One region of the Micromonospora sp. NPDC049801 genome, then DNA from elsewhere that is predicted to be linked to it. Evidence: riboswitches for the same ligand, from Rfam matches in the RefSeq annotation. Region 1 holds a riboswitch; each other region holds the start of a gene.
What was found. Region 1 has a riboswitch for cyclic di-AMP ahead of AB0I89_RS27060 (hypothetical protein). Riboswitches for the same ligand answer to the same signal wherever they lie in the genome.
Positions count from the first base shown of each region.

Region 2: another riboswitch for cyclic di-AMP. It lies ahead of AB0I89_RS11710 (hypothetical protein); the one in region 1 lies ahead of AB0I89_RS27060 (hypothetical protein).
Region 3: another riboswitch for cyclic di-AMP. It lies ahead of AB0I89_RS07215 (transglycosylase family protein); the one in region 1 lies ahead of AB0I89_RS27060 (hypothetical protein).
Region 4: another riboswitch for cyclic di-AMP. It lies ahead of AB0I89_RS04635 (C39 family peptidase); the one in region 1 lies ahead of AB0I89_RS27060 (hypothetical protein).

Region 1 is NZ_JBFAMS010000017.1:62,615-66,922, forward strand. Features, by position in the region: gene AB0I89_RS27050 (SRPBCC family protein) at 1-239, shown strand, start outside; gene AB0I89_RS27055 (hypothetical protein) at 259-786, opposite strand; gene AB0I89_RS27060 (hypothetical protein) at 880-1,908, opposite strand; cyclic di-AMP (ydaO/yuaA leader) riboswitch at 1,962-2,093, opposite strand; gene AB0I89_RS27065 (cation diffusion facilitator family transporter) at 2,206-3,123, opposite strand; gene AB0I89_RS27070 (AAA family ATPase) at 3,231-4,308, opposite strand, start outside.
Region 2 is NZ_JBFAMS010000005.1:244,475-248,782, reverse strand. Features, by position in the region: gene AB0I89_RS11720 (copper-translocating P-type ATPase) at 1-618, opposite strand, end outside; gene AB0I89_RS11715 (YibE/F family protein) at 931-2,289, shown strand; cyclic di-AMP (ydaO/yuaA leader) riboswitch at 2,456-2,587, shown strand; gene AB0I89_RS11710 (hypothetical protein) at 2,591-3,613, shown strand; gene AB0I89_RS11705 (carbonic anhydrase) at 3,673-4,308, opposite strand, start outside.
Region 3 is NZ_JBFAMS010000003.1:314,540-318,847, reverse strand. Features, by position in the region: gene dinB (DNA polymerase IV) at 1-958, shown strand, start outside; gene AB0I89_RS07220 (hypothetical protein) at 1,062-1,418, shown strand; gene AB0I89_RS07215 (transglycosylase family protein) at 1,494-2,186, opposite strand; cyclic di-AMP (ydaO/yuaA leader) riboswitch at 2,186-2,356, opposite strand; gene AB0I89_RS07210 (peptidoglycan-binding domain-containing protein) at 2,625-3,113, shown strand; gene AB0I89_RS07205 (peptidase inhibitor family I36 protein) at 3,223-3,624, opposite strand; gene AB0I89_RS07200 (BTAD domain-containing putative transcriptional regulator) at 3,810-4,308, shown strand, end outside.
Region 4 is NZ_JBFAMS010000002.1:262,931-267,238, forward strand. Features, by position in the region: gene AB0I89_RS04625 (CDP-glycerol glycerophosphotransferase family protein) at 1-570, shown strand, start outside; gene AB0I89_RS04630 (alpha/beta hydrolase) at 575-1,321, opposite strand; gene AB0I89_RS04635 (C39 family peptidase) at 1,455-2,303, opposite strand; cyclic di-AMP (ydaO/yuaA leader) riboswitch at 2,537-2,677, opposite strand; gene AB0I89_RS04640 (hypothetical protein) at 2,963-3,733, opposite strand; gene AB0I89_RS04645 (hypothetical protein) at 3,911-4,308, opposite strand, start outside.

The DNA.
Region 1 (4,308 bases):
CGGACGTGCTGGTCAGCGAGCCCGACGAGATCGTCACCGTGGCCCGCCAGTGGCCCGCCACCACGGTTCGCAACCACACCCGGCTGCGCGCCGAGCCGGACGGTCTGGTCCGCATCGACGTCGACATCACCCTGCGCGCGCCGACACCCCTGTTCCGGTACGCCTTCGGTCAGGCCCGCGCCGCCCACCTCGCCCTGGCCGCGCGCCTCGGCGCGGCCCTCGACGACCCCGCGCCGTGAGCCCTCGGTCCCGCGCCCACTACTTCCTTATTGGTGCGTGACGTGGCGTCACGGGGCGCGCAGGGCGATCCCGCGTCGTGCCGCCGGCGGGTCGGCGTCCCCAGGGCTTGTACGTCGACAGGACCGTCGCGATGATCATGAGGCTGGTCGACACCGCGGGCGCGATCACCAGGTCGGCGCGGTCCCGCGTCGGTAGCGCGGCGCCCAGCGCGGCGGCGTGCCGCAGGTTCGGCGTGAGCAGGAACAGCACCAGCCCGACCATCACTGTGGTGATCACGAGCTTGATCACCACCCAGCGGTAGCGCAGCAGGCCCCAGGGGGTGAGCAGCGCGCTGGCGACACCGACGAGCCACACGAGCACGCTCAGCGGCGCGAAGAGCACGGTGCCGACGAGCCCGGCGACCGGGTAGACCACGGCCGGGTCGGCGCCGCGCTGTGCCGCGATGCCGAGGGTGAGTAGCACCAGGTCGGCCCCGAGCCAGCCGAGGGAGGTGACCAGGTGCAGGGTGAGCAGGGCCTTGCGCGTGCGGGGCGCGATTCGCGGCATACCCGAATGCTCCCGGCCCGACCCCGCGTGGTCGTCCGACCAGCGACGACGTCCGGGGTACGCCCGCTGACGTACCCCGGACGGCGTCGGTGGTCAGTACACCGACAGGTGCACGTGGTTGGTGTGGTCGCTGGAGGGGTCGCCGTTCCCCCCGCTGTACGACTTCCAGCCGCTGCTGGGTAGCCAGATCTGCTTGAACCAGATCACGTAGAGCACCGCGAGCCGGTCGGCGTTGCGGATGAAGTACGCGGCCAGGTTGTTGCCGTACGTCTTGTCGCCGCCGGTGGCGATGCCGCCGAAGCCACCCTTCTGCGCGGCGAAGTCGCAGGCCCGGCCCTTGGGGTGCTCGCCCGAGCCGCCGTTGCGGTGACAGGAGACGTACCGGGTGAAGCCGGCGGCCTTGGCCTGGTTGAGCGCGTGCAGGGTGCGGGGGGTGATGCAGCCGCTGGCCGGGGTGGGGTCGTTGATGCTGCACGACTCGGATGGCCAGGAGCCGTCGGAGTTGCGCGGTGCGGGCTGGGCGTTGGCGGTGGAGGTGCCACGGTTGGAGCCGGTGTCGGTGTCGGCGGCGGCGCTGGCGCGTGCCTTGTCGTTGGCGACCGTCAGGGCCCGCTCGGCCTGCTCCTTGCGCTTGGCCATCACCTCGACCTGCTTACGCTGCTCCCGGATCTCGCCGTCGAGGGCGACGCGGGTGCGGTTCGCCTCGTCCCGGGTGGCGTGCAGGTCGCGCAGCACCCGGTCCTCGTTGGCGGCCACCACGTCGAGGGCGGCCGCCCGGTCCATGAAGCCCTCGGGGGTGTTGCTGTTGAGCAGGGCCGAGACGGTGCTGAGTCGGCCGGTGCGGTACGCGACGCCGGCGATCTCGCCGACCTTGCCGTTGCGTACGGTCATCTCGGCCTCGGTGTCCTTCAGCTTGACCGCGAGCTGCTGTTGCCGCTGGATGGAGGTGTCCAGCGCGCGCTTCGCGTCCAGGTAGCCCTTGCTGGCCGCCTCGAGCTGGGCCCGTAGCGCCGGGGTGCCGCCCTCCTCGTCGCCGTCGGGCGCGGCGGCGGCCCGCAGGCCGGCGGGGGGAGCGGCGGTGGCGGCGCCGACCGGAAGCGCGACGCCGAGGGTGACCATCATGACGATCAGTGCCGCAAGCCGGGCGGCGGGTGGTCGTGCTGGTGCCACTACGCATGTCCTTCCGTCAGCCGCCGACCGGGTTAGCTGACGGGTTCGGGACGGAAGATCCCTACCGCTGACGCGGATGCACCCCAGGAACATGGTTCCCCGGTTCGCCCTGCCGGGCGATTAGGCGACGGCCGCCACCGGCGCCGGGAGGCGCCGCCGGGTGGTGGCCGGGACAGAGCCTACCGGTGCTGGTGGGGTCTGTGCAGCCGATGTGACGGAAGGTGCCGGCACCATCGCGAAGGATGACGGTCACCACTCGACGGAACCGCAGGCGCCCGGGGCGGCACCGGGTTCGGTCTGCAGCGTGGCGTGCTCGATGCGGAAGTCGTCCCGCAGGGCGGTACGCGCCGCGGTGAGCACCGCGCCGACCTCCGCGCCGGGCGCCATGGTCAGGTGCGCGGAGGCCACCTCCATGCCCGAGGTGAGCGTCCAGACGTGCAGGTCGTGCACCTCGACCACGCCGGGCACCGCGGCCAGACGGTCGTGCACGGCGGTGACCTGGAGGTGTTCCGGGGCGGCCTGCACGAGGATGCGTACGGCGGCCCGCCCCAGCCGCCAGGTGCGCGGCAGGATGAACACGCCGATCGCAACCGCGACCAGCGGATCGGCCCACCACCAGTCGGTGACGGCGATGAGCAGCGCAGCGCCGATCACGCCGAGCGAGCCGAGCAGGTCGCCCAGCACCTCCAGGTAGGCGCCCTGGAGGTTGATGCTCTCCCGGGCGCCGGCGCGCAGCAGCCCGAAGGCGACCACGTTCGCGAGCAGGCCGAGGATGGCCACCGTGAGCATCGGACCGCTGAGCACCCGGTGCGGGTCGCCGAACCGGCCGATCGCCTCGATCACCACGTAGACCGCCACGCCGGAGAGCAGGACGGCGTTGGCCAGCGCGGCGAGAACTTCGAGGCGGTAGAGCCCGAAGGTGCGTTGCGGGTCGCCGGTGGCCCGCCGCGTGGCGGTGATCGCGGCGAGCGCCATCCCGATGCCGAGTACGTCGGTGAACATGTGCCCGGCGTCGGAGAGCAGCGCCAGCGAGCCGGTGTGGAAGGCGGTCACCGCCTCGACCACCATCAGGGCAGCGAGCAGTCCGAAGGCCGCCCAGAGCCGTCCGCGATGCTGGTGGGCGGCGTTGGCGACCGACCCGTGGTGGTGGTCATGTCCTGCTCCCACGAGACCCACCCTCCGACGTCGCCCGGGACCCGGTCAAATGTATGCTCACATCGCTATGTGTGCAAGTGTAGGGCGAGGGCCGGCCCCTGGGCGCGCCAACCCGACGGTCAGCCGGTCGGGTCGACGGTGGTGAGCCGCTGGGTTGCCCGGGAGAGCGCCACGTAGAGCGTGCGTACACCCGAGCCCGGATCGGCCCGGATCTCGCTGGGGGCGACCAGCACGACCCCGTCGTACTCCATGCCCTTGGCCTCCAGGCTGGTCACCACCTGCAAGCGCGTCGCGCCGAGCGCGTCGAGCCAGCCGGCGACCTCGTCGCGGCGGGTGACCGGCGTGATCACCCCGACCGTGCCGTCGACCTCGCCCAGCAGGCCGGTGGCCGCCTGTACGGCCGCGGCCTGGAGCCCGGCGGGCGGCACCACCAGCTCGACCGGGTCGACGCCGGTGGAGCGGACGGCCCTCGGCAGGGGCAGGTCCGGATAGAGCCGGCGGATCTCCGCCGCCGCCACCGCGAAGATCTCCGCCGAGTTGCGGTAGTTGGTGGTGAGCGTGAACTCGTGCCGTTTGCGCCGGCCCAGCGCCTGGTCGCGGGAGCGGGTCAGCTCCTCGGGGTCACCGGTCCAGGCGGTCTGCGCCGGGTCGCCCACCACCGTCCACGAGGCCAACCGCCCACGCCGACCGATCATCCGCCACTGCATCGGCGAGACGTCCTGCGCCTCGTCGACGACCACGTGCGCGTACTCCCGGTAGTCCTCCGGCCGCTCCCGGGCCGCCGCGCGGGCGGCCCGCTGCCGGTCGGCCGCGGTGCTCAGCTCACGAACGCCGCCCGCGAGCTGGAACGGGTCGCGCCGGGCCCGCGCCGGTTTCACCGGCTTGCCGAGCAGCGCGTCCAGCTCGTCGAGCAGCGCCACGTCCGCGATGGTCAGGCCCGCACTGTCCAGACTCTGGTACGCCGTGCCGAGCAGCCGGATCTCCGCGCCGGAGAGGATCCCGCCGGCGTACCGGCGCAGCCGATCCGGTCGAGCCAGCCAGCCCAGCACGTGCCGGGGGTGCAGGCGCGGCCACCAGGCCTTGAGGAACTCCCGGAACTCCGGCCGCTCCGCGATCTCGTCCTCGAAGGCCCGCTGCTCGGGCAGCCGGCCGATGTTCACGCGCCGGGCCTGCGCCCACAGCGCGGCGAAGACACCG
Region 2 (4,308 bases), on a different contig from region 1:
CTCCGCGTCGCCGTCGACGACCCGGCCGTCGGCCGGCACCCGACCCCCGGGTCGGACCAGCACCACGTCGTCGACCCGCAGCCCGTCGACAGGTACGCGCTCGACCCGCCCGTCCGCCGCCACCCGCTCGGCCTCGTCGGGCAGCAGCGCCGCCAGTGCCGCGAGCGCCCCACGGGCCTGCCCGATGGCCTTCATCTCCTGCCAGTGCCCGAGCAGCATGATGGTGACCAGCGCGGCCAGCTCCCACCAGAAGTCCAGGTCGAAGGCGCCCAGGCTGGTCGCCAGCGACGCGGTGTACGCCACGGTGATCGCCATCGCGACCAGCAGCATCATGCCCGGCGCGCGGTCCCGGATCTCACGTACCGCGCCGACCAGGAACGGCCAGCCACCCCAGAGGAACACCACCGAACCGAGCACCGGCCCCACCCAGGAGCGACCCGGCGCGTCCAGCCGGAGCCCGAGCCGGTCCACCACCAGGTCACTGGTCAGCACCACCGGCACGGTGAGCACCAGACAGACCCAGAACCGCCGACGGAACAGGGCCGGGTCGTGCCCGGCGTGCTTGTCGTGCCCGGCGTGCTTGTCGTGCTGTCGGTGCTCGGTGGGTGGCTCAGGCATGACTCCACCATCCGCCGCGCCCGGGGCGGTGTCAGCGGTTCGACTCCCCCGACACGTCCGCACGACCTGCGACCCCCCGCCGCGCTGGTTAGCATCGTCCAGCGATGACCCACCGGATCCCGCCGCCGAGACGGGCGACGGCGCCGCCACGGCGCGGCCCCGTACGGCGCCGACCCGACCACTTCATCACTCTCCGTGATTGCCGGGTCGTCAGGCGGCGAACCGACGCGCTCGTGCCCGCGTTCGTCCGGCGGAACTGAACCGCAGAGGCCGCCGGCACGTACCCCGCACCGGATCGTTGGGAGTCTCGCATTGGGTTCCGACCACAGCCATTCCGCTCGACCCGCCCCGCCCCGGGTACGACGGATCCTCATCGCGACGGTGGTGCCGCTCTTCGTGGCCACCGTCGTCGCCGCCGTGGTGCTGTGGCCACGGGACGGCGCACCGAAGAGCGGCGGTGGGGCGGATCTGCCGCGCCACCACGGCACGGTGACCCGGGTGGTGACCGAACCGTGCCCACCCTCGACGAGCCCGGAGGGCACGCCGAGCGGCGGGCCGTGCGGCACGGTGGACGTACTCCTCGAAGACGGGCCGCGCGCCGACCGGCAGGTGAGCACGCCCGTCCCCGCCGGCCCCGGAGCGCCTCGGGTCGAGGTGGGCGACGACGTCGTCCTGGTCGAGCTGACCGATCCGACCGATCCCACCCTCAGCACCTGGAACATCGCCGAGCACCAGCGCGGGACGCCACTGGTGTGGCTCGTGGGGGTCTTCGCCGCCGCCATCGTCGCGTTCGGCCGGTGGCGGGGTCTGGCCGCGCTCGCCGGCCTAGCCGCCAGCTTCGCCATCCTGCTCACCTTCGTGTTGCCGGCCATCGGCGCGGGCCGGTCACCGCTGCTGGTGGCGGTGGTCGGCGCGGCCCTGATCATGTTCGTGGTGCTCTACCTGACACACGGGGTGACCGCGCAGACCTCCGTCGCGGTCCTCGGCACCCTGGGCAGCCTGGTGCTCACCGGCGTCCTCGCGACCATCGCCACGGCCGCCACCCAGCTCACCGGCTTCGGCAGCGAGGACGCCACCACGCTCTCGATGTTCCAGGCGGAGGTGGACCTGCGCGGCCTGCTGCTCGCCGGGATCATCATCGGCTCACTCGGGGTACTCGACGACGTGACCGTCACCCAGGCCGCCACCGTCACCGAGCTGGCGAACGCCAACCCCGGGCTGGGTCGACGACAGCTCTACCGGGCCGCCACCCGGGTCGGCCGGGCGCACATCGCCTCCACGGTCAACACCATCGTGCTGGCGTACGCGGGCGCGTCACTGCCGCTGCTGCTTCTGCTCACCGCCGACTCGCGCCCCATCGGGCAGATTCTGACCAGCGAGTTCCTCGCACAGGAGATCGTCCGCAGCGCGGTCGCCACCCTCGGCCTGATCGCCGCCGTACCCCTCACCACCGGGCTGGCCGCGGTGGTGACCGCGGCCGGGTCGACGGCCACGCCCGACGCGGACGCCCCGCCACCGCGCCCCCGCGCGGACCGCGCGGAGGCGCTCGCCGCTCTCAGTTCCCCGCCGACGGATCGGGCCGACCGGCCCGATCCACAGCGGAACACACCCCCATCCACCGCCACCACCGGGTGGCCAGAGCCGAACAGGAGCACGGATACGGCATGGTGACACTCCTCAGCGTGACCGGATCGGGCACCCGCCCTGAGAACCGCGTCACTGGTCACTCAACGCCATGGCGAAATGACGCTTTTAGTCGGCATCAGGACGTAGCTCAGGCGGTGGACTCTCGGGTAACCTCGCTGCCGGTCACCGACGAAGGCGCGCAGCGGCGCCTGCGGTGCCACCGCCCAATCGCCAACCGGCGAGCCGGGGACCCAGGTACCTGGGGTGAATCCGCGACAGCGGTAGGGGCCACTTCCGCCCCGAACCCGTCAGCTAACCCGGTCGGCGGTCGACGGAAGGGAAGATTGTGACGGCACCCCTACGCCGCTGGTTGACGCCCGTGGTGGCCGTGTTCGCCGCGCTGACCGTGCTCGCCGGACCCCTCCCGGCCCACGCCGCCCCGACGACCCCCACACCGTCCGGGCACGAGGAGGACGGCGACGAGCCCAAGCTGCTCACCGACGTCATCGAGCAGACCAACCGGGACTACGTGGCGGCCAAGTCCAAACTGGACAAGTCCAAGAAGCGGCAGGTCGAACTCGCGGCAGAGGTCGACCGGGCGAAGGCCGACCTGGCCGCGCTGGCCCCGCAGGTCGCGCAGATCGCCGCTCAGTCGTACCGGACCGGACGGGTCGGCGCGATCGCGATGCTGCTGGAGGCCGACGCCCCGGACTCGTTCGTCCAGCGGGCCGCGGCGCTCGACGAGATGAACATGGTCAACGAAAAGAAGCTCGCCGAGGTCAACGCGGTGAAGTCCCGCGCCGAGGAGGCCAAGCTGGCCCTCGACACCGAGGTCCGGGAGCAGCAGAAGCAGACCGCGCTGATGGCGAAGGACAAGCGCGACGCGGACAAGGCGCTCGCGCTGGTCGGCGGCAAGGGCTTCACCGGCGGTCTGGTGGACGCCACCTCCCCGGTCGCCCGGATCGGCCCGGGTCGCACCGCCGACGGCGACTGGAAGCCCCAGTCGTGCAGCGAGAAGGACCCGACCACCTCCGGCTGCGTCACGCCGCGCACGCTGCACGCGTACAAGGAGGTCAAGCGGGCCGGGTTCAACCGGTTCGTGGGCTGCCACCGCAACGGTGGACCGTACGAGCACCCGAAGGGTCGCGCCTGTGACTGGTCGTTGCAGAAGAGCGGCTTCAGCCCGTGGCACAACGACGACACCCGGATGTACGGCAACAACGTGGCCGCGTTCCTCATCCGCAACGCAGACCGGCTCGGCATCTACTACGTGATCTGGAACCGGCAGATCTGGTTCCCGGCGACCGGCTGGAAGTCGTACAGCGGGCCGTCGAACCACACCGACCACGTACACATGTCGCTGCTCTGATCCGACGCCCAACAGTTCGAGGGCCGTCCCGCGTCGAGCGGGGCGGCCCTCGTCGCGTGTCAGGCGGCGGCGGTCGCGGCCGGGTCGTCCGAGGCGTCGCCGGCCGGTACGGGGGTCACGGGTCGCACCGCCCCGGCGGCGAGCCGGTACGACATCCCCACCACCGCGCACCGCCCCCGCGCCACCTCGTCGGCCAGCACGGGCGACTGCCCGAGCAGCGTCTCGACCGTCTGCGCGATGTGGATGTCGACGATGCCGTCGATGTCGTGCACGCCCTCGGCCGTGGCTCGTCGCAGGCTGGGCAGCACCGCGTCGACCACCGCTGGGAGATGTCCCGGGGGCGCGATGCCGGTGGCCGCCGATTCGCGGGCCGCCTGCACGGCGCCGCAGGAGTCGTGCCCGAGCACCACCACCAGCGGAGCGCCGAGGACGGCCACCGCGTACTCGACGCTGCCCAGCACCTCTGGCCCGGTGGTGTGCCCGGCGGTCCGGACGACGAAGAGGTCACCCAGCCCCCGGTCGAAGATGATCTCGGCGGCCAGCCGCGAGTCGGAGCAGCCGACGATCACCGCGAAGGGGTGCTGCCCGTCCGCCACGGCGGCCCGGTGCCCGGCATCCTGGTTGGGGTGGCGCGGCTCTCCGGCGACGAAGCGACGGTTGCCAGAGACCAGCTCGGCGTACGCTCGGGCCGGCTC
Region 3 (4,308 bases), on a different contig from region 1:
CACGCAGGCCAGCCGGGCGGTGTTCGAGATCTTCCGCCAGACCACGCCGCTGGTCGAAGGGCTCTCCATCGACGAGGCGTTCCTCGACGTGGGCGGGCTGCGCCGGCTGGTCGGCACGCCGGCCGACATCGCCCAGCGGCTGCGCCGGGAGGTCCGCGACCGGGTCGGCCTGCCGATCACGGTGGGTGTGGCCCGGACGAAGTTCCTGGCGAAGGTGGCCAGCGCGGTGGCGAAGCCGGACGGGCTGCTGGTTGTCGCCCCCGACGCCGAGACGGCGTTCCTGCATCCACTGCCGGTGGAACGGCTCTGGGGCGTCGGTCCGGTCACCGCCGCGAAGCTGCGGGAACGCCGGATCCGTACCGTCGCGGACGTGGCCCGGCTCGGCGAGGCCGCGCTGGTGTCCCTGCTCGGGGCCGGCGCCGGCCGGCACCTGCACGCTCTCGCCCACAACCGCGACCCCCGGGCGGTGCAGGTGGGCCGCCGGCGGGGCTCGATGGGCGCGCAGCACGCGTTGGGGCGTACCCCACCTGCGCCGGAGGAACTGGACGCCATCCTCGCCGGTCTGGTCGACCGGGTCACCCGACGGATGCGGGCGGCCGGACGGTCCGGACGCACCATGGTGTTGCGACTCCGCTTCGGCGACTACACCCGCGCCACCCGCTCGCACACCGTGCCCAAGGCGACCGCCGACACCACCGCACTGCTCGCCGCCGCCCGGACACTGCTGCGGGCCGCCCTACCGGAGATCGACCGGCGCGGGGTCACCCTGCTCGGCGTCTCGGTCGGCAACCTGGACGACAACCCGGTGCAGCCGGAGCTGCCGTTCCAAGCCAACACCGGGGCCGACCTGGACGCCGCCGTGGACGCGGTCCGCGACCGCTTCGGCTCGACGGCGCTCACCCGGGCGGCGCTGCTCGGCCGCGCTCCCGGTGTCGAGATGCCGCTATTGCCGGACTAGAGCGCCCCGGTTGCTGCGACCGGAGACACATCACAGCAGGTCGGCGGTTTAGCCGGCCGCACACAGGTGAAGTCTTGAGGGGAAAGCCTGACGAGGGGGGCCCATGTCCGACGAGACCAGCAACCGACCGAGCCGTCGTGCCGAACGTCCGGGCGACGTGACCGACCCGCTGCTCTGGCAGCTCGCGGTCGACGTGCTCGAGGCCCACGAGGCCGACGACGAGGGTCGCTGCCGCAACCTCCAGTGCGCCGGCCAGTCCTGGCCGTGTGCGGCGCGTACGACCGCCGAGCAGTCGTTGCGACTGGCCCGCAGCACCCCCGACTCGGTCGAGACGGCCATCGACGGTGGCGGGGGCGGCACCGGCTGGACGGCCGAGGCCGCCGCGCCGGCGCAGCGCTGGGGCTGGAACGGCGACGTGATGGCCCGCCGCGAGGCGAGGTCGGCCGCCTCGGCGGCGTGACCCGTCCCGCGAGGACAGCGCCAGACGAACGAACGCTCGGCCGGTGACCCGGCCGAGCGTTCGTCGGTACGTACGTCAGAGAGCGAGCCGCTGCCCCGGGAAGATCAGGCCCGGGTCCGCGCCGATCAGCTGACGGTTGCGCTCGTACAGGGCCTGCCAGCCGCCGCTGCGGGGGTGCCGCTCGGCGATCTCCGACAGGGTGTCCCCCGGCGCGACCACGTACGTGTCGCCGCCGGCCGCCGGGGCGGTCCGCTCGTGACCACGGGTAGCCGGCTGGTCGCCGCGTGCCGGCCGCTCCTTGCCGGAGGTGGACGTCGACGACTTGGAGGTCGACTTCGTCGGGGACTTCGCGGTGGACTTCGTCGGGGACTTCGCGGTGGACTTCGTCGAGGTACCGCCCGACGAGCCGCCCTTGCGGCCGCAGGTCGGCCACGCGCCGATGCCCTGCCCGTCGAGCACCTTCTCGGCGATCGCGATCTGCTCGCCACGGCTGGCCAGATCGGCGCGGGCGGCGTACTTCGTGCCGCCGTAGCCGGCCCAGGTGCCCTGGGAGAACTGCAGCCCGCCGTAGTAGCCGTTCCCGGTATTGATCTTCCAGTTGCCGCCGGACTCGCACTGGGCGATCGCGTCCCAGTTGACACCGGCCTGGGCCGGGGCCGCCGGGCCGAAGAGGGCGACGGCGCCGGTGACCGCGCCGACCGCCAGGGTACCGACGGCGACGCGGCGGGTGGTGACCCGTCGATGACGGGGGGTGTACGCAGACGTCATGGATCATTCCTCCACGCCGGCGAGGTGAGCTGTCGGGTTCGGGCCGAGGAGCCCGGCCGCGCGCTGGCGGCTTCACCCCGAGGTGACATGCACCGAGGAACGTTGGGTCCCCCGCTCCTGCCCGGGTTCTGTTTCCGACGACCGGGGGCAGGATTTGGCGTTGCCGGTCGCGGCGTCCACGGTGGTGGACCCGACCGACGGTAGGCACGGTGGGTGACGGTCGCCCACCGCTTGTGAAGTTGTTCACCGGCTCACGCGGGGCGCTGCGGCCAGCGGTTGCGGAGGACGTCCACCTGTGCAGCGGCCATCATGGACCGTTTCCGATCAGGGCCTGCCGTCCCGGTGAATTGACGTTCGGACAGGAAACCGTAGACGGGCGGTAGCGATGCTCTGGAGCACACCGGGTCCGTCCCGGAAACGACACCCCAGGAGGAGATCATGCCGCTCCAGCAGAGTCGCAACGGCCGTCGCCGCGCCGCAGCCGTCCTCGTAGCCCTACTGGCCGGCGCTGGCCTGACGCTGTCCGCGCCGACCGCCGCACAGGCGTCCAGCCCGTGCACCAGCCTGACCTTCTACCGGGTCGGCGGCTACCCGGGCGGCGCGGACATGCACGTGCCCACCGTCGGCTGGCAGACCGGAAACAAAAGCTGCTACCTCACCTACGGCCACTCGGGCTCCGCGGTGCTGGTGCTCCAGGAGGCGCTGAACAACTGCTACGCGCGGTCGCTCAGCCTGGACGGGAACTACGGTCCGAAGACCCGGGACGCCGTCCGGTACGCCCAGCACAAGATCAATGAGGACATCGTGTACGCGAACATCGCCGAGGACGGCGAGTACGGCCCGCAGACACGTGCGTACATGGGCTTCGCGATCTTCGGGGTCAACGGCGGCCCGGTCATTCCCAACGTCTGCTACTACCCGGGCTGACCGCCGTACAGCGCCGGCCGGAGCCCTCGCGGACTCCGGCCGGCGCCGTGGCGGCCCCTCCCCCGGTGCGGCGTCGCCGGCTCCCCCCCTGCGCGGCGACGCTCATGGATCAGCAGACCCGGACCGCCTCGATCCGCTGATTCCAGTTCCCCCCGATCGCGGCCGAGTCGTACGCCAGGTTCGCCCGGTAGCCATAGGCGTGCTGGTAGCCGAGCAGGCCGGTGGCGTTGGCGTTGTCCCAGAAGGTGGAGACGGTGCCGGACGGCCGGTTGTTGATGATCGATTGGGCCCGGTTGCGGAAGTACGAGGGCAGCGGGACGTCGTTGCATCCGTTGTACGGACCGTCGAGCAGGAAGATGTCGCCGCTGAAGTTGGCCCCGGCGTACAGGCAGAGCAGACCCGACGGGCAGGCGTAGTTGGCCTGGGCCGGACTCGGGGCGACGCCGAGCGTGGCGCCCACGGCGATCGTACCGAGCAGCGCGGACGTGAGCCTTCGCAGAGCACTTCGCACGATGGTGACCTCCGGTGTCGTCACGACCGGAACCGGCCGCGAGTCGAGTTGCCGACATCACGTTGATCGATGTCCTTGTAGCAACGATGATCTGCGCGGAAGGTCGACGAATTCCTGCCGGAACCTCAATCCGGCTGTCCCGGGGGTGCCGGTGGGGCGACCGGCGGTGCAGCGAGCGGCGGTTCATGGAGATTCGGGTCCTCGGGCCGGTCGAGGTCTGGGCGGACGGCCGTCCGGTCGATGCCGGAGCGGCCCGCCAGCGCGCCGTCCTGGCCGCACTGGCGGTCGACGTGGGCCGACCGGTGAACCTGGACGCTCTGGTGGACCGGGTCTGGGGCGACGCGTCGCCGCCCCGGGTTCGCCACAACCTGCACGTCTACCTCGCCCGGCTCCGCCGGGTGCTGGCCGACGCGGGCGCGCCGGACGTGTTGGCGCGACGGTCGGGTGGTTACCTGCTGGACCTGCCACCGGAGACAGTGGACGGCCCGCACTTCGACGCGCTGCGGCAGCGTGCCGACGGGCTGCCCGACGGGGACCCCGAACGGGTGGAACTGCTGCGCAGGGCGCTTGAGCTGTGGCGTGGCGAGCCGCTGGCGGGGCTGCCGGGCGAGTGGGCGGCCCGGGTCCGGCAGGACTGGCACCGCCGGCACACCGACACCGCCGTGCAGTGGGCCCGTGGGCTGT
Region 4 (4,308 bases), on a different contig from region 1:
GCCGACGCCGACTACTGCTCGCTGCCGGTGGCCGAGGAGCTGCTGCGGCGGCTGCTGGGGCGTGGCGCGACGGTGATCCTGCGGGCGCATCCGTACACGGCGCAGAACCCGGCGTCGGCACGCCAGTTGGGCCGGCTCACCGAACTGCTGGCCGTCGACCGCGCCCGCACCGGCCGGCAGCACGTGTTCGGCGCGGCCGCCCGGGAGCTGAGCCTGACCGAGTGCGTCAACCGCTCGGACGCGCTGGTCTCCGACGTCTCCGGGGTGATCTCCGACTACCTCTACTCCGGCAAGCCGTATGCCGTCACCGACATGGGTGACGAGGGCGACCGGTTCACCGAGCGCTTTCCACTGGCCGGCTCGGGCTACGTGCTGCGGCGCGACATGTCCAACGTGGACGCCGTGCTCACGGCCCTGCTGGACACCGACCCGCTGGCCGATGCCCGCTGGGTCACCCGCCGCCGCTACCTGGGCGACTTCCCGGCCGAGTCGTACGCCGAGGGTTTCCTGACCGCCGCCCGCCGCGAGCTGACCTCGGCCCGGGAACTACCCGCGCCCGCAGCCGCCTGACCGGTCAGCGGTACGGCTCCAGCAACGCCAGCACGGCCGCCGGATCCTCCAGGTGCGCGTTGTGCCCGAGACCGGACAGCGTGGCGACCGGTACGCCGTACTCCTTGAGCTGCGCGTCCGTGACCATCGGGTCGTGCTCCCCGCGGGCCAGCACCACCGGCACGTCGGTCGCCGCGAGCAGCGCCGCCAGGTCGGGCGCGCCGACGGCGAACGCGGCGTTGTCCATCGCGAGCCGCCACCGGCCGTCGACCTGACGCAGACCGGCGTCGACCATCGGGTGGTCCGGGAGGACCAGACCGGTGAGGCCGGCGACCCGCAGGTACCGGCGGGCGGCCTCGGTACGGCTGGTGAACCAGCCCACCGGGCGGGCGGCGAGGTCCGCGGCACGGGCCAGCTCGGCCGGCGCCCAGACGGCCTTGATGCCCAAGCCCACCACCGCGTCCACCGGCAGACCGGCGGCGCGGGCCGCCAGCGCCAGGCCGACCACGCCACCGAGCGAGTGCCCGAGCACCACGATGCGGTCGTCGGAGGCCAGGCCCTGCGCGACCCGCTGGGCGAAACCCTCGAAGGAGTACGACGACAGCGGCGCCGACCAACCGTGACCGGCGAGATCGGGCGCCAGCCACCGGCCGGGCCAGTGCTGCTCCAGAAGTGGCGCCCAGGGCAGCCACACGTCACTCGTCGCCCCCATGCCGTGCAGCAGCAACAGGATCGGCTCCCGGCCAGCTTGACCACCCGATTCATCCACCACGGCCGCAGTCTCCCACGGTTCGCGGCCCGGTACGAGAGCCGTTCACCGGCGTCGCGCCCGACACGGGGACGCCGCGGGCGCCGGCCCCTCGTGGGAGACGGCGCCCGCGGCGTCGTGGGGTGTCGCGCGTTGGTCAGGCGGAGTAACCCCGGGTGGCGATCCAGTTCGCCAGGTCGATCGTGGTGATCCAGTAGGCCGGGTCGGCGGCGTTCGCCGAGTCGGCGATCCGCACCGTACGGCCGTTGTCCTTGTAGCCGACGACGGCGATGTAGTGCCCACCGCCGTAGGAGTGATAGCCGCCCTCGGTGTCGATGGCGTCGCCGACGACGTTCGCCACCACGCCCCGGCCATCGGTGATGGCCTTGACGACGTCGGCCTGAAGACGGTCCATCTGGGCCGGGCTGGGCGTGCCCGCGAACATGCGGGTGCGGTACGGGGAGCCCTTCACCTCGGCGTTGAGCACCCGGGTGGTGTCCTCGGCCGAGTTGGTGCCCATCTCGGTGGTGCCCAGTTCGGCGCCGAGCTCCTCCTGGGTGCGGTCGATCCCGCTGGCGCTGAGCGCGTTGCGGGTGGCCGCCGGGCCGCAGTTGTAGTAGGTGTTCTGCGCCTCGTAGTCGTAGTCGAGCACCTTCGTCGCGGGCGGCTTCGGCGGCGTCGGCTTCCGGGTGACGTCCGGGTTGCTCGTGGCCTTCGCGGCGGGGGACGCGGCGGTGGTGGCCGGGGCGGCGGTGCTCGGTGCGACGCTCGCCGACGGGGCCGCGGACCGGAGTTCGCCACGGGAGGCGACGGTGTCACTGCGCATCTCGGCGACCGTGGTCGGGGTACGCGAGCCGGCCGGGGCGTCGTCGGCGCCGGCGACCAGGGCGCCGGCGGTGGTGGCGATCGCGAGGGCCGCGGCGGAGGCGGCGACGATTTGGTACGGGCGCTCGGTCGCGAGGCGACGGAGCTGGCGCTTCAGGGTGTGCTTCACGAGGTCCTCCACGGTTCACAGGGAGAGCGGCACACCGGGGCTCGACCGGCATCCGGGCAGGCGTCAGCGCGCGGGCGGTGGCCCGCGGATGATGAGCCGCTCAGGGGAACGCCCGGCGCGGCCGGGCGGGAAGTGCGGTGACCCGGGGGGTCAGCTCACCGTCACGAGGCGGATGAGCGGGGACACCGCGTCGCCGTGGAGGCGGCGGAACAACAAGGGGGTCGAGGGGTGCTGCACGAGGATGGAACTCCTTCCGTCACCGCCTACCGGGTTAGCTGACGGATTCGGGCGGGAAGATCGCCCTACCGCGGGCCGTGGCTCGCGGATTCACCCCGGACTTACTGTGGGTCCCCGGTTCGTTGATCACGATTGAGCGGGTCGGCGCGGCGTCGCCTCCTGCGATCGGTAACCGCACCGGACGGGACGACAGTACTGGCCGGTACGCACTCTGCCAAGCCGCGCCCACCTGCGTAAACATCGATTGGCCCAGCAATTTCTGCGCGTTCTGCCGCTGACGTGACTCGATGGGACAACGGGTTCCGCCGGCACCTGTGGGCGACAACCGGACAGGTGGCCGACAACGCGGCCACAATCGCGGGCGCAATGGCCGCCGATGATGCCCGCCGCCCGATTTCCGCTGCCGGTGACCCGCCTCACATAACGGATCGGGCTCAACCGGCCCGGGCCGGACGCCAGCGTGCCACGAGGGCCGTACGCGACGGCCGCGTCGCGGTGCGCCGGGAGAACGCCGGGCTCGGCCGCGACCGGACCGCCGCCACGTACGCCTCCTCGGCGAGGACGCGCGCCGACTCGGCGGCCACCTCGGCGTCCCGCCAGGACGACCGCTCCCGCTCGGCGGCCGTCCGGTGCTCGGCCAGCCTCGCGTCACGGATCGCCCGGATGAGCAGCGTCTCCTGCTCGACCGGGTGCCGGCGGGGGTCCCAGCCGCGCCGGTGCCCGAACACGTCGCCGAGCTGAGCCATGGTCAACTCCCCCCGCCAGTGCGCCGCCATGGCGGCACGGTGCAGATAGCGCTCCCTCGCCGCGTACTCGGCGGGGGTGTGCGGGGTACGCGGTGTCGGCAACGCCCCGGCACCGGCGACCCGACGGGCGGCCGTGTCCGCCTCGTCGTACGCGGTCCAGGCCCGCTGCGCCTCGTCCTGAGCGACCAGCCAGTCAGCGCGCCGCCGTCGGGCGGTCCGCGCGGCCCGGGCGGCGGCCACGGCCACCTCCTCGGCGTACCGGCGCAGGTCGGCCATCTCGGCGACGGCCATCTCGCGGGCGGTGGGTGTCGGCGGCGTGGGGTCGGCCGCGGGCGAGTCCCGCTCCGGTCGGGCCACCAGGACGGCGAGGACCGTCAGCGCCAGCAGGAACAGGGCCGACCAGATGGCGGCGGCCTGGGGCACCTCGGTCAGGAACTGGTAGAAGACGACGGTTTCCATGATCGACACCTCGGCATGAGCACGTAAGCGATGGGATGCCGCACGGGCGGGTGCGGGCGGTGTGTCGTCAGGTGTGGTGACTGGCGTTCGGTCTGGCGGCGTCGCCGGTGATGGAGATCTCGGCGCGCCACACTCCGGCGCTCGCGGGACGGCGTGCCGCCCCGGTGACTGACCCCGCTAGGCCGGCGGGGCGCGGGGGGCCCGGCTGGCCGAGCCGGCGGCGCGGAGGGGCCGCTGCGAGCCCGTGCGCGCCGAGGTCACGCCCGCCAATGGGCGGGGCAACGCGTCCGAACCACCGTGCCGGGCGGGCTGCGGCTCGACCGACCGCGCGGAGGCGTCAGCGCCAAGCTCTGCGGCTCGTCCCTCGCCGACCCTGTCGGTGGCGGCCGAGCCGGTGGCGGCGCGGTCGGTGAGGACGGTGGAGAGGGCCGCGGTCGACGGTCCGAGCGGCTCCGCGAGGGCGAGCGACCCGATGATGGGCGGCGGGGCCGCGGCGGTCGATGCCGGCAGCAGCGCCGGGGCCGCGCCCAGGGCGAGCGACAGCACGGCGAGGCTGGTCAGCACCCGTGCCGCCC